Regions from separate parts of the Halobacillus amylolyticus genome, predicted to be linked through region 1. Evidence: riboswitches for the same ligand, from Rfam matches in the RefSeq annotation. Region 1 holds a riboswitch; each other region holds the start of a gene.

Region 1 (4,206 bases):
TAGCTAAACTTAAGACTTTGGTGCCCATCCCCTATACGTTTACGTATCAACACAACAGGGGGCAGGCACCTTTATTTGCTTCGTATAAATAGTCCTCTATCCCTGGTCTGTATGCTGCCCCATCTCAGATTGTTGAATTACATTTATTTTGTGGAAATTGCACAATCAATAGATTTAGGATTATGCTAAACCCTTCAATAAAGAGCCTCCAAGCAGCATTTGAAAAAGCTACTTGGAGACTGAAGTCATGATTTCGATAGCCTAAACTCCTTCAAGTACAATCCTCCTAAAATCCCTTGTCTACCATCACACCCAACGAGTCTTCATCACTTTCTTACGAGTATAAAACTCGATCCCATCCTTCCCGTTAACATGCAAGTCACCATCGAATGAATCCTTCCATCCTGAGAACGGGAAGAAAGCCATCGGAGCTGGTACACGAATGTTTACACCCAGCCATTGGAACATCCAAGCAGGAACCATCATTGGAAAATTGAATGGGGTATTTCCTAAGTGATTCTACTTTTGTTTGTGTCAAAGTAATAACCTCTTAAATGTTGAGTTAATCGTTTAAAGCACATCTTTTAAAAAGACATCCTCTTCTTCTTTTGTTACATTAGACGTCGTGACTAAGCTCGTCACGATCATCACAACAAATCCAGCAGCAGCGGCAAGGAACAAGGATATATAAATATTTTCAAAGACATTCAAACTAGTAAAAAGAACATAGAGTCCCGTACCTGAAATGAGCGAGGCTATTGCACCGTAACCATTGGATTTCCCCCATAAATAGCCCAATACAATCGGAGCAAGGAGGCCACTGATAATCGCTGAGAAACTAAACTGAATCAGGATCGCCAGCGAATCAGGTCGATCGAGCGACAGGTAAAAGGTGGCCAAACCAACAAAGATGAGCGAGCCTTTGGCTACTTTTACCGAGCGTACATCCAATTGATGTTTGGATAACTTCCCTTTCGAAAGGATCGGAGCCAGCACCTTGTACAGATCGTTTCCAATGCTTGACGTAATACTCAAATACAAGCTGTCTGTACTTGATAGAATCGCTGAAATAATCCCAACGATGATAATCGCAGCAATGATTGGTGGAAAGGCTTCTAGTACATAGACGGGAATGGCCGAGTCCGCACTACTAAGCGATGGAGCCAGCACTCTAGCTGCCAGACCACCCAACACCATTAACACGGTAATGAAGAACATGCCAAGCCCCGCTGACATCGTAAACGGCCGAAGCTGATCCTCCGTTTCCAGTGATAACACTTTATTAAGCAGGTGCGGCATGACAACAAAACTAATATGTAAAAATTGAACCGACAAAATAGCTAAGACACTGTCATAGGGTCCGTTTAGCGGAGCGATCAATTCTGGATCGATCGCTTCTAGTTTAGTAGAAAGCTCACCAAATACATTCAGTCCCCCACCTATCGTCCAAAATAATGACGCAAAGATCAGGATAGATGTGATTACCATCAAGGTTCCTTGGATACCATCCGTAACAATTTGGGCAAAGGCACCGCCAAGTCCAATATAGAGAATCGTAATGGTCACACCAATCAGAATCCCCCAGAAATAAGGAATGCCGATAACGGATTCAAAGATTGTCGCCAACCCGACATTTTGACCGACAATATAATACACGTTAAACAATACTAAAAAAGTGACGAGGACTTGCAAGGTTTTGCTGTTATATCTTCTCCCAAGCCATTCAGGAAGTGTGGAAACTCCGCCGAACTTCTTTCCATATTTCCAAAACTTCTTAGCAAATAGCAGAAGAGCGATCCAGCCAGCCCCAAAGCCACCGAGCGTATACCATAATACTGAAACTCCATGTTCATAAGCTAGACCAGGAACACCTACAAACAAATTGGCACTAGCGAAACTTGCTGCATAGCTTGCCCCTACAAGCCAAGGGCTGACATTCCCTCTTGCTGTTGCAAAACCGTTCATCGATCTACTATGCTGATTCCCCTTTTTTCCAATCCATACAACAAAGACAAAGTACAAAGCCAGAAGACTGACAAGCGTCCATAACAGTGGTCCCGAAACAATTCCCATTAGTTATTTTCCTCCTTTGACCTTGGATAGACTTTATTCCAAATAAGTAAGCCAAGCCCCCAGAACACGGCTAGGGTAATAAAATAGATTGTAAACATGTACATTTCTCCCCTCATTTTGCTAATTATGTCTAACTTTATCCAACGTTCTTTAGCCTGTTATAAAGTTCTTTTCAATGAAATATAAAAAAGCCCCTTTCAAAGAAAGAGGCTGAATTCATATATGCTCCAACCTCTTATCTTCCAGACAAATAAAGTCTGTTGGAAGTAGCACCGTTCCCCTTGTAGGGTGGTTGCCGGGCGTCGTAGGGCCAAATCCCTCAGCCAACTCTTGATAAGAGTGAAAAACTATAAAATTATTCAAATAATCTGATAAACAGCATCATAGCAAAGTTTATATTTCCATGTCAACTCTCTTTTTTCAAAATTTGGGTTTATTAATCCTAAATACACCCTGACTAATCTGCGAAGGAACAGAATTTTTTAAAAATTAACATTGACACCTTTTGGGATATGCTGTATATTTTGGATCACATAAAAATTTAATTATAATTTCTTATCACGAGAGGTGGAGGGACTGGCCCTTTGAAACCTCGGCAGCAGACTGTAGTAGTACTGTGCCAATTCCAGCAAGCTCTATGGCTTGAAAGATAAGGAGGAGTCCATACATTTGCGTTTTCAACCTCTTCTTTTTCTTTAAAGAAGAGGTTTTTTCATGTGTTTGAGGTTGGAAACACTAAAAAGGAAATCTAGGGAGGAATACAGTTGACGAAACAAATTATTTTAAATGCCTTTGAAATGAATAGCGCGATGCACAATTCTCATGGGTTGTGGAAACATCCAAGAAGTCAGCGCCACCGCCGCTATAAAGACTTAGATTACTGGATGGACTTAGCTAAACTATTAGAAAGAGGCAAATTTGATGCCGTGTTTCTCGCCGATGTACTAGGAATCTATGACGTTTATAAAAAAAGTAAAGACCCCTCGATCCGTGATGGATTGCAGGTTCCTTTAAATGATCCTGCCCTGGTTATTCCAGCGATGGCCAGCGTGACCAAGCATTTATCCTTTGCGATGACGGTCAGCACCACCTATGAAGCTCCATTCGGGAATGCTCGGCGTTTCTCCACCCTCGATCACCTGACTAAAGGACGTATCGCGTGGAACGTGGTTACCTCTTACCTGCCAAATGCCGCGCGCAACTTTGGCCTTGAGAATATGATCAAACACGACGAACGCTACGATATCGCTGATGAATATCTTGATGTGTCTTATAAGCTCTGGGAGACGAGCTGGGAAGATGATGCCGTCGTTGAAGATGTCGAAAATAACACACTGGTTGATCCGGATAAAGTTCATGAAATTAATCACGAAGGAAAATACTTTTCCGTGGAAGGGCCGCACCTGAGTGAACCATCCTTACAACGGACACCTGTCCTCTATCAAGCCGGCACATCCGAACGCGGACGCGAATTCGCCTCCAAGCACGCCGAGTGTATCTTTGTCGGCGGCCCGACACCAGAGCGAATTCACTACTATGCCGATGATATTCGTAAGCGTGCGGAAAACCACGGCCGCAATCCAGATAATATTAAAATCTTCTCCTTCCTTAGCGTGATTGTTGGCGAAACAACAGAGGAAGCGGAACAAAAGTTTGAAGAATACGCACGTCACTGGAGTGCAGATGCCGCTAAAGCACAATACGGAGCAAGCGGCTATGACATCGGCGAGTATGAAGAAATGGATCCAGATCTTCCTTTTGAATACACAAAGTCCACAGAAGGCGGCCACTATAAAGCGGCCACACTAACAAAAGACGCACCTAAGAAGCTAACCGTTGGCGAAGTGCTCAATCGCTTTGAGTCACCAGACCGTAATAGTATTATCGTTGGAAATCCGACTGAGGTTGCCGACGCAATCCAGTTTCAATTTGAAGAGTCGGGTGTGGATGGCTTTAACTTGAACCATTTAGTAACCCCTGGGGATCTGGAAGACTTTGTTGATTTGGTGATACCAGAGCTGCAAGAGCGTGGATTGTATAAGAAGGATTACCAGGAGGGTACGTTGAGAGAGAAGCTGTTTCCGCATGGGGAAAGTGGGCTGCCTGAGGATCATCCTGGGAGTCAATATAGAT
Region 2 (4,206 bases), 1.6 Mb from region 1:
ATTTTCAGAGAAAAACAGGGACCAGGCTGTGTCGTCTAACTGTAGATAGCGACAACCTGCATCATAGAAGGCACGAATTGCTTTTTTGTATGCCAAAGTTAAATCATGAATAAATCCTTCTATAGTATCATAGAATTCTTCAATTTTTTTGCCTCTAAAGAAAAGCATATTAGGACTTGGTATTGTGAACTTTGCTGTATGTGACCCAGCAATACTATGAAGAAACTTGTAATCCTCGAGCATAGGGTGATCAGTGAAATCTATCTTACCCGTGACCTCAACTCCATAAGCTTTGGTAACTATATTATGGAATTCCAGTCCTTTTTCCGGGACGAATCCTTCGACGCCGTCTAAACCTTCGAGGAAATCAAAATGCCACCAAGCCCGACGAAAATCGCCATCTGTTACAGCTTCAAGACCGATTTCTTTTTGCTTTTCTACGATTCTAACAATTTCCGCATCTTCAATTACACGCAATTCTGCACGATCAATATCACCAGCTGCTTTTTGAATACGTGCTTTTTCAATTCTTTTTGATCTTAATAGGCTTCCTACCTGATCCGCTCGAAATGGGGGAGTGTCTTTGCTTTGTTTCTTAACGCTGGAGTTTCGCTATTACTCATAATTATTCCTTCTTCCATTAATGATTTATTTGATGACTCTAAACTTACAAGTTAAATGTACTGCAACTGAATCAACCCCTATGTTTTAATAAAATACGTTTCTCCTTTCTCAATTGGGTGGCTGCCTCTAGGGCTTGATCGATATCCTCGATTAGATCATTTACATGCTCGAGTCCAACAGAGAGCCTAAGCAGTCCATCGGTAATTCCCCTTGCTTCTCTTTCTGTTTCAGGCATAGCTGCATGTGACATGGTGGCAGGATAGGATAGAATCGACTCCACTGCACCAAGACTGACAGCAAAAACAGGCAGGCGAATATGTTCAACAAATGCTTTCGCTGCTGCTTTATTAGGTAACCGAAAAGATAGAAGTGCTCCAGACCCTTTCGATTGCCGTACGTGTATAGGATGACCAGGGTGAAAGGATAGACCAGGATAGTAGACTTCACTAATTAAAGGGTGATCATTAAGATGGGTTGCTATTTTTAGTGCTGTATCCGAAGATTGTGTCAGTCGAGCACCTAATGTTTTGATCCCTTGAATTAAATGGTAGGCATCCTGTGCGCCTAAAATCGAACCAAATGAGTTTTGAATAAATGCTAATCTTTCACCAAGTTCTTCATTCTTAGTTACCGCCAGGCCCGCAATAATATCGCTGTGACCAGATAAAAATTTGGTAGCACTATGAAGGACAAGATCGACGCCAAATTGAAGCGGGTTCTGGTAAAGAGGTGTCATAAAAGTGTTATCGACAAAAGTTAGACAACCATGTGCTTTGGCTAATTTTACGATTCCTTCTATATCTGTAATATTTAAGCAGGGATTAGAAGGGGTTTCTATATAAATAACCTTTGTATTCGGTCGAATTTCACGGCATGTTTCGTTAAGGTCGGTCATGTTAACAAAGGTGTGCTCAATATTGAATTTTCTCAATACTTCTGTGATCAGACGATACGTTCCACCGTAAACGTCCTTTGAGATTAGGACATGGTCACCTGAAGAAAGGAGCATAAATGCAGAAGAAATAGCTGCCATCCCTGATGCGAATGCTAATCCTGTTTTACCACCTTCCAGGTTTGCAATGGTTTGTTCCAATGCTTGCCTTGTTGGGTTGCCTGATCTGCTGTAATCATATGGACCAAACGTATCGAAGTTTTCCTGATGGTAGGTGGATGACAAGTAGATAGGGACGTTCACGGCCCCTGTTTTATTTTCCTTATTTCCATGAGTTGAAGCGTGAATGAATCTGGTTTCCAGTTGATCTTTGTAAGAACCCATAGTAAGTTTTCCTCCCTGTCTAAAGTTCAAGAGATTTGTATTATTAAAATTAACTCTTCCATCAAAAAGGCACCTTTATATCCCGATCGTTATCGAAAATAAAGATGCCTTTAGTTGACTAATCAGCATGAGCAATATTCAGTTTTGAGCTAATCATTGTCTTTGTTAGATTTTTTATTTAGTGGATAACGTTTTTTTTCTGTGTAATCAATTTGTGTAATTTCCCCATCATGTACCGTAATGGCTACCGAACCATATTCTATGTTCTCTAAGGCTGAAACAATGTCATTAATCTTTTTTTCGAGAGTACTTTTCATACCATTACCTCCTGCTTGCAAATTAATGTAAGATGTAATTCGCTGTATCTTTTGCCTTTGGTAAGTCCAATCAGCAAGATAAACATTTACTAAAAATCAAAATAAAAAACCTCTTTCCGTAATAAGAAGAGGTTAAGTAGAACGTTACTTTCTCTTCTTATCTTTTCAAGCCTGCACGGCTTGCTGGAATTGGCACAGTACTTAGTTAAAGTCTGCTGCCGAGGTTTCAATGGGCCAGTCCCTCCACCTCTCTGGATAAGAAAAATCGTTATCAATTTGATTATCCTATAATTTACACGTATTAACATTCCTTGTCAATCATTTAATGCAAAAATTTAAATTATTCTAAAATCAACAGGGTATTGCTACTCATATCTCTTAATGCACATTGAAATAACGCGCTTCAGGATGAGCAAACACAATGGCCGTTACCGAGGCCTCTGGTTCCATCATACATTCCTCTGTCAATTCGACCCCAATTTGTTCCGGTCTAATCAATTGAAATAATTTTCTCTGATCCTCCAAATCCGGGCAAGCTGGGTAACCGAAAGAATACCGCTGTCCCTGGTATTTAGCTGAAAAACGCTCTTGCATCGTAAAGTCTGTCGGATCAGGGAATCCCCATTTATCACGCATAAGTTGATGGATGTGTTCAGCCAATCCTTCTGCCGATTCTAATGCCAATGCCTGCAGGGCGTGGCTTTTCAAATATTCTCCCTGTTGTTTCATGTCCAGAGAACGCTCCCTAATCCCTTTTCCAGCTGTTACAGAGAAGAATCCTACGTAGTCCACTTCACCGCTTGAGACTGGGCGCAAATAATCAGCTAAACAAAGATAGGGATCACGGTTTTGGCGTGGAAAAGTAAAACGTTCGATGATCGTTTGTTGATCAACGGAGTCATATATGATTACATCATCCCCATCGGATTGAGCTGGAAAGAATTGATAAAGTGCAGACGGCTGAATCCAATTCTCTTTTTGCGCTTTTACAAGTAATTCATCGACGACCTCTTTTAGTTGAAGTGCTTTATTATTTTTCTCTTCCAGCAACTTTGAGAATTTACCCTTTAGCCCCAAATGATGTCCAATCAGCATCTGCATATTAATAAAAGGCTCAATATGAGCAACCGAGTAATCTCGTAAAATGTGCAGTTCAAAATCGTGCGGTTGATAAACCGGAACTGTCTTAGATACTTTTGACACCGGCTTTTCGGCTACAGCTGTTGCCGACTGAGCTTGAGCTTTGACATGACTTCTAGCTATAACTTTTGCTTGTTTTTCTTGCTGTTCGCGAATGAGCAGCTCACGATCCTCCAGATCACTGAGCCGATTCGATAGAGCAAGTCCGTCCATGGCATCTTTTGCATAAAAAACGGATCCATCATATTGTGAGGCGATTTTTGTATTGGTAAACTTCCTTGAGAGGGCAGCGCCTCCTACCAATATCGGCAATTCGATTTGTTGCTGCTTCAAATCCTGAGCAGTCAAAACCATTTGCTGAGCTGACTTTACAAGCAAGCCCGACAACCCAATGACGTCTGGCTTTTCTTCGTGAATATGTTTGATTAAATCGGAAGGGGTTACTTTGATGCCCAGATCGACGACGTCAAAACCATTGTTGCTTAAAATAATATCCACGAGGTTTTTACCAATGTCGTGAACGTCGCCTTTAACCGTGGCCAAAAGAATTTTCCCTTTTTTATTTGACGTGTCGCCTTTTTCCATATGTGGCTCAAGGTAAGCGACTGATGTCTTCATGACTTCTGCACTTTGCAAAACTTCAGCGACAATGAGCTGGTTGTCGTTGAATAAACGCCCTACTTCAGCCATGCCAGCCATAAGTGGACCATTGATGATTTTTAATGGCGTCGGATAAGTTTCTAGTGCCTTCTCAAGGTCGGGAATCAACCCTTCCTTTGTTCCTTCCACCACATAATGAGCTAATCTTTCAGGTAGATTCATTGTCGAAGTTGGTGCTTTTACTTCCTT
Region 3 (4,206 bases), 270 kb from region 1:
CAATAAGCTGGTCGAAGAGTACACCTCTTCGATCGGTTTTGATGACAGGCTGGCTCTACAGGACATAAAAGGCAGTCTTGCGCATGTCGATATGCTTGGAAAGTGTGGGATCATTTCTCAGGAGGAAGCTGCACAAATCATAGAAGGATTAAACATTATCCAAAAGAAAGTTGAGAACGAAGAAGTGACGTTTTCTGTTGAACATGAAGACATTCATATGAATATTGAAAAACTGTTGATCGATGAGATTGGTCCTGTTGGCGGCAAGCTCCATACAGGGAGAAGCCGGAATGACCAGGTAGCGACTGATATGCACTTATATTTGAAGGAAAAAACCACTTATCTCATTCAGCTTGTTGAAGCGGTGCAAGAGGCGCTTGTCAGCCAGGCGGAATCTCATGTCGAAACGATCATTCCTGGTTATACACACTTGCAGCGAGCACAGCCGGTTTCGTTTGCCCATCATTTGCTTGCCTATTTTTGGATGTTTGAGCGCGATAAGGAGCGTCTTAAGGACAGTGTGAAACGGATTGATTGGTCGCCGCTTGGTGCGGCGGCACTTGCTGGTACGCCTTACCCTGTCGATAGAAAGATGACGGCGGAGACGCTCGGATTTGATAACGTTTATCCAAACTCATTGGACGCCGTCAGCGATCGGGATTTCATCCTGGAATTTTTGTCGATCTCATCCATTTTAATTACACATATTTCAAGACTGTCGGATGAATTGATTCTTTGGAGCAGTCAGGAATTTGATTTCATTGAGCTTGATGATGCGTTTTGTACGGGTTCGAGCATTATGCCGCAGAAGAAGAATCCGGATGTGCCTGAGCTGCTGCGTGGCAAGACAGGAAGGATTTACGGTAATCTGATGGGGCTGCTCACGCTTCTGAAGGGTCTTCCGCTTGCCTATAATAAGGATATGCAGGAGGACAAGGAAGGGATGTTCGATACGGTGGAGACGCTTGATGGGGCGCTTTCCTTGCTTGCTCCGATGCTTGCTTCAATGGAAGTGAAGGGGGCGAATATGCGTCAGGCGGTGAACGAGGATTATTCGAATGCAACCGATATTGCAGATTATTTGGCCGTAAAAGGGTTGCCGTTTCGCCAGGCTCATGAGGTGATCGGTAAGATTGTGCTTTATGCAATTGAAAAGAATAAATATTTGCTTGATTTGACGCTTGATGAGTATAAGGAATTTTCTGAGCTGTTTGAAAAGGACATCTTTGCAAAACTAGCTCCCGAACAGGTTGTGGCTGCCCGGAAAAGTGAAGGTGGCACAGGATTTGAACAGGTGGCACAACAGCTTGAGTTGGCAAAGCAGCACATTAAATAATGTAATTTAACTTTGTCAATATTCTGAATACTATTGACTTTAGTATGGTTTATTTGTAACATGACAAGTAACTTAATAACGTTTACTTACTCTTATCTAGAGCAGGCTGAGGGATTTGGCCCTTTGACGCCCGGCAACCGGTCTATCGACACGGTGCTACTTCCAACGGACATAGTTTGTGTTCGGAAGATGAGAGGTCGAAGTACAACCTTCACCCTCTTTCATTTTGAAAGGGGCTTTTTATTATTCAAGAAGCGGGTGATATGGGATGAATAAGGACGAGTGGCTAAAGCGGTCTAAGGAACCGAAAGTAACTCATCGAGACGTACGATTAGGATTACACAATCCCCATGGAGGATGCGGTAATTAAAGTGCTAGCCAATAGCATTGGAAGCATCACGGTTAAGGCCAACTGTCACTTCTTAAAACATCTCGTCATACCATACCTGTGTGTTAGTCATGTTTTATGAGGATAAACGGCAGTATGTTTGAGATGGGTGAAAAAGGGCTATTATAACAGTAAAAACGATGAAAGGATATGACGATATGACTAAACACGTAGAGGCCTATTTTAAGACGGAGAATGATGCTGAAAGTGCTAAAGCTTCCTTGCAAAAGATTGAAATTGAGAACGAGCTTGTTGAACCAATCCCAGATGATTCATCGCTGTTGGCTCGATTAGTTCCATTAAGCAATTTCAAAAATCCTGGCTCAGATCGCCATTTGACCCATCTACTACAATTTGATGTGAAGGAAGAGGGGTACAAAAGTGCCTTAAGCATTATTGAGGAGCATGACGGACATATGGATCAGTCTGAAGTGGAAAGTAACTAGAGTAGGAGTGGCGTTATGAATGGTCAAGGTTTTTCAAAAAAACAGCAGGTCATTGGACATTTCGAAGATTCGATTGATTGGGTACAATCCTTAAGTCAACTGCCGGAGGAATCATGGAGGCTGCCAATTGAACAAGGTAAATGGAGCGTAGCGGAAGTTGTACGCCATCTTGTGCTATGGGATGAATTTATTATAAATAAACGTTTGCCGTACCTGTTCACCTCACAGGATATGCCAGTGCCGCCTGATGTTGAAGTAATGAATGAGAAAGCAGCTATTCAAGCACGCAATGACAGTAAGGAAGAAACGGTTGATTTATTCGAGCAAACGAGACGTGAGCTTGTGAATCGATTAAATGATATTGAGGATATTCGCTACGAAGAGGCGATATCTTTGCAATCCAGTAAAGTAAGTTTATATGAATACTTGGAAGGGATTATGCAGCATGACGTGCATCACTTTGAGCAAATTAAACAAGTTCTCAATGATAAAGATGCCTGAGGAGCAGGCATCTTATCTACATATAAATGCTCGCTAAAAATATCCCCAGTGTTTCTTGATAAATTTCTTCAAATTGGCTTAGCGGGAGGGGGTTAACGCCGCTTCCCAATTCAACTGTATAACCTGGACACTGCCATACTTTAATAAACCAATCCTTGTATCCAGCATAGCTATCAATAAACTGGATGGGTTCATAACCACTTACTCTTTCAAACTCATTCACAATCACTTCAGCCCTTTGTGGGGCAAGCCCTTCATATCCCCAATAAATGACTTCCCCTTGCGTATGAAAAGCCAACAATTTATCAAAGGAACGAGTTCCGGCTAATTCTGCCATTGTAATACTCTCCGGTTCCGTTAACGGCTGATAACCTGGAAAGTCGCGGGGGCTGGTTCCGTTGGTTTGCGGGCAGCTTCTACCTCCCACATGGCAGGATATTGGTTATTTAAGTCAACTCCACGTATATTAGCTTTCCATCCACTAAAATCGGAACTGCCATTGTTAATTTGTAGAGCGAGCTCTCCGAATTCACCTTCAGGAGGCCCGTTTAGTACGAGGTTAACGCCATCGGGATCAACCATCGGAACAATAGATAAGGTGATCTGATCATAAAAAGGATTCATCAGCCTTCCACGAATGGTTTCTCTATTCGTTAGTGATAGTAAATATGTGTTTAAAAATTCCATAATGATGGCTGTCGTTATCCATTCGTTAGCATGAAAGGAGCCGTTCCAGTGAACCACCCTTGGTCCTCGCCCAATTTGTAACTCCACTAAGTCTTTCCCCATAACGCTATTTCCGATCGCTTCTCTCCTAATAAAAGGATACAGCTCATAAAGCTGGTTTAAATGATTCGTTAAAACCTGGAAGTCATAATTCTGATTGCCATTCACAACAGGTGTGGTCACTCGCTTGGGAATTTGTATCGTTTGTCCCACTTGTAGTGAGGTTGGATTGACAGTTGGATTCAATAGAAGCAGATTGTCTAAAGAAATTTGATGAGCTGTAGCAATTTTATAAAACGTGTCTTCTGGCCGTATTTGGTAGATGGAGGAACGGTATCCAGGTATTCTTACAGTCTGGCCTACATTTAAATTAGTAGGAATAACAGAAGGATTAGAATCAATAATTAAGGATAAAGGAACATTAAATGTATTGGCATAGTACCAAAGTGTATCTCCTTGTCTTACTTGAATATCCATTTATGGCCCCCTAACATTGTTGTTCCCTATATTATATGGGTTTTGAAACGAGTACATGAGGTTATTTTTACAAAAGCATTCACAGCTTAAAGATTTCAGTTAGAATAGAAGGAGGAAATGAGGAAAGAAGTGAATGAGATGAAAACATTTAAAGATATTGAGATAGAAGGCGCATTAGTTGAAAGGCTTAGAATCCATGGAGTAACGGCCCCCACCCCCATTCAGGAAAAAACAATTCCGAGGCTTCTGGATGGGAAGGATGTTATTGCAAAGGCACAGACTGGAACAGGGAAGACGCTTGCCTTTCTACTGCCAATTTTACAAAAAATAGA

Evidence for each region. Region 1 has a riboswitch for S-adenosylmethionine ahead of MUO15_RS09160 (sodium:solute symporter family protein). Riboswitches for the same ligand answer to the same signal wherever they lie in the genome.
Region 2: it holds a riboswitch for S-adenosylmethionine, as region 1 does, so the genes downstream of both, MUO15_RS00860 (YezD family protein) here and MUO15_RS09160 (sodium:solute symporter family protein) in region 1, are expected to answer to the same signal.
Region 3: it holds a riboswitch for S-adenosylmethionine, as region 1 does, so the genes downstream of both, MUO15_RS07795 (hypothetical protein) here and MUO15_RS09160 (sodium:solute symporter family protein) in region 1, are expected to answer to the same signal.

What each region holds. Positions count from the first base shown of each region.
Region 1 covers NZ_CP095075.1:1,746,073-1,750,278, forward strand. Annotated here, with positions in the region: partial or broken gene MUO15_RS09155 (malonate-semialdehyde dehydrogenase) at 307-456, opposite strand; gene MUO15_RS09160 (sodium:solute symporter family protein) at 571-2,073, opposite strand; SAM riboswitch class I at 2,306-2,413, opposite strand; SAM riboswitch class I at 2,626-2,729, shown strand; gene MUO15_RS09165 (LLM class flavin-dependent oxidoreductase) at 2,838-4,206, shown strand, end outside.
Region 2 covers NZ_CP095075.1:149,291-153,496, forward strand. Annotated here, with positions in the region: partial or broken gene MUO15_RS00850 (5-methyltetrahydropteroyltriglutamate--homocysteine S-methyltransferase) at 1-579, opposite strand, end outside; gene metC (cystathionine beta-lyase) at 695-1,900, opposite strand; gene MUO15_RS00860 (YezD family protein) at 2,050-2,217, opposite strand; SAM riboswitch class I at 2,372-2,479, opposite strand; gene metH (methionine synthase) at 2,596-4,206, opposite strand, start outside.
Region 3 covers NZ_CP095075.1:1,479,026-1,483,231, reverse strand. Annotated here, with positions in the region: gene argH (argininosuccinate lyase) at 1-1,336, shown strand, start outside; SAM riboswitch class I at 1,426-1,532, shown strand; gene MUO15_RS07795 (hypothetical protein) at 1,883-2,170, shown strand; gene MUO15_RS07790 (DinB family protein) at 2,186-2,671, shown strand; partial or broken gene MUO15_RS07785 (M14 family metallopeptidase) at 2,688-3,874, opposite strand; partial or broken gene MUO15_RS07780 (DEAD/DEAH box helicase) at 4,013-4,206, shown strand, end outside.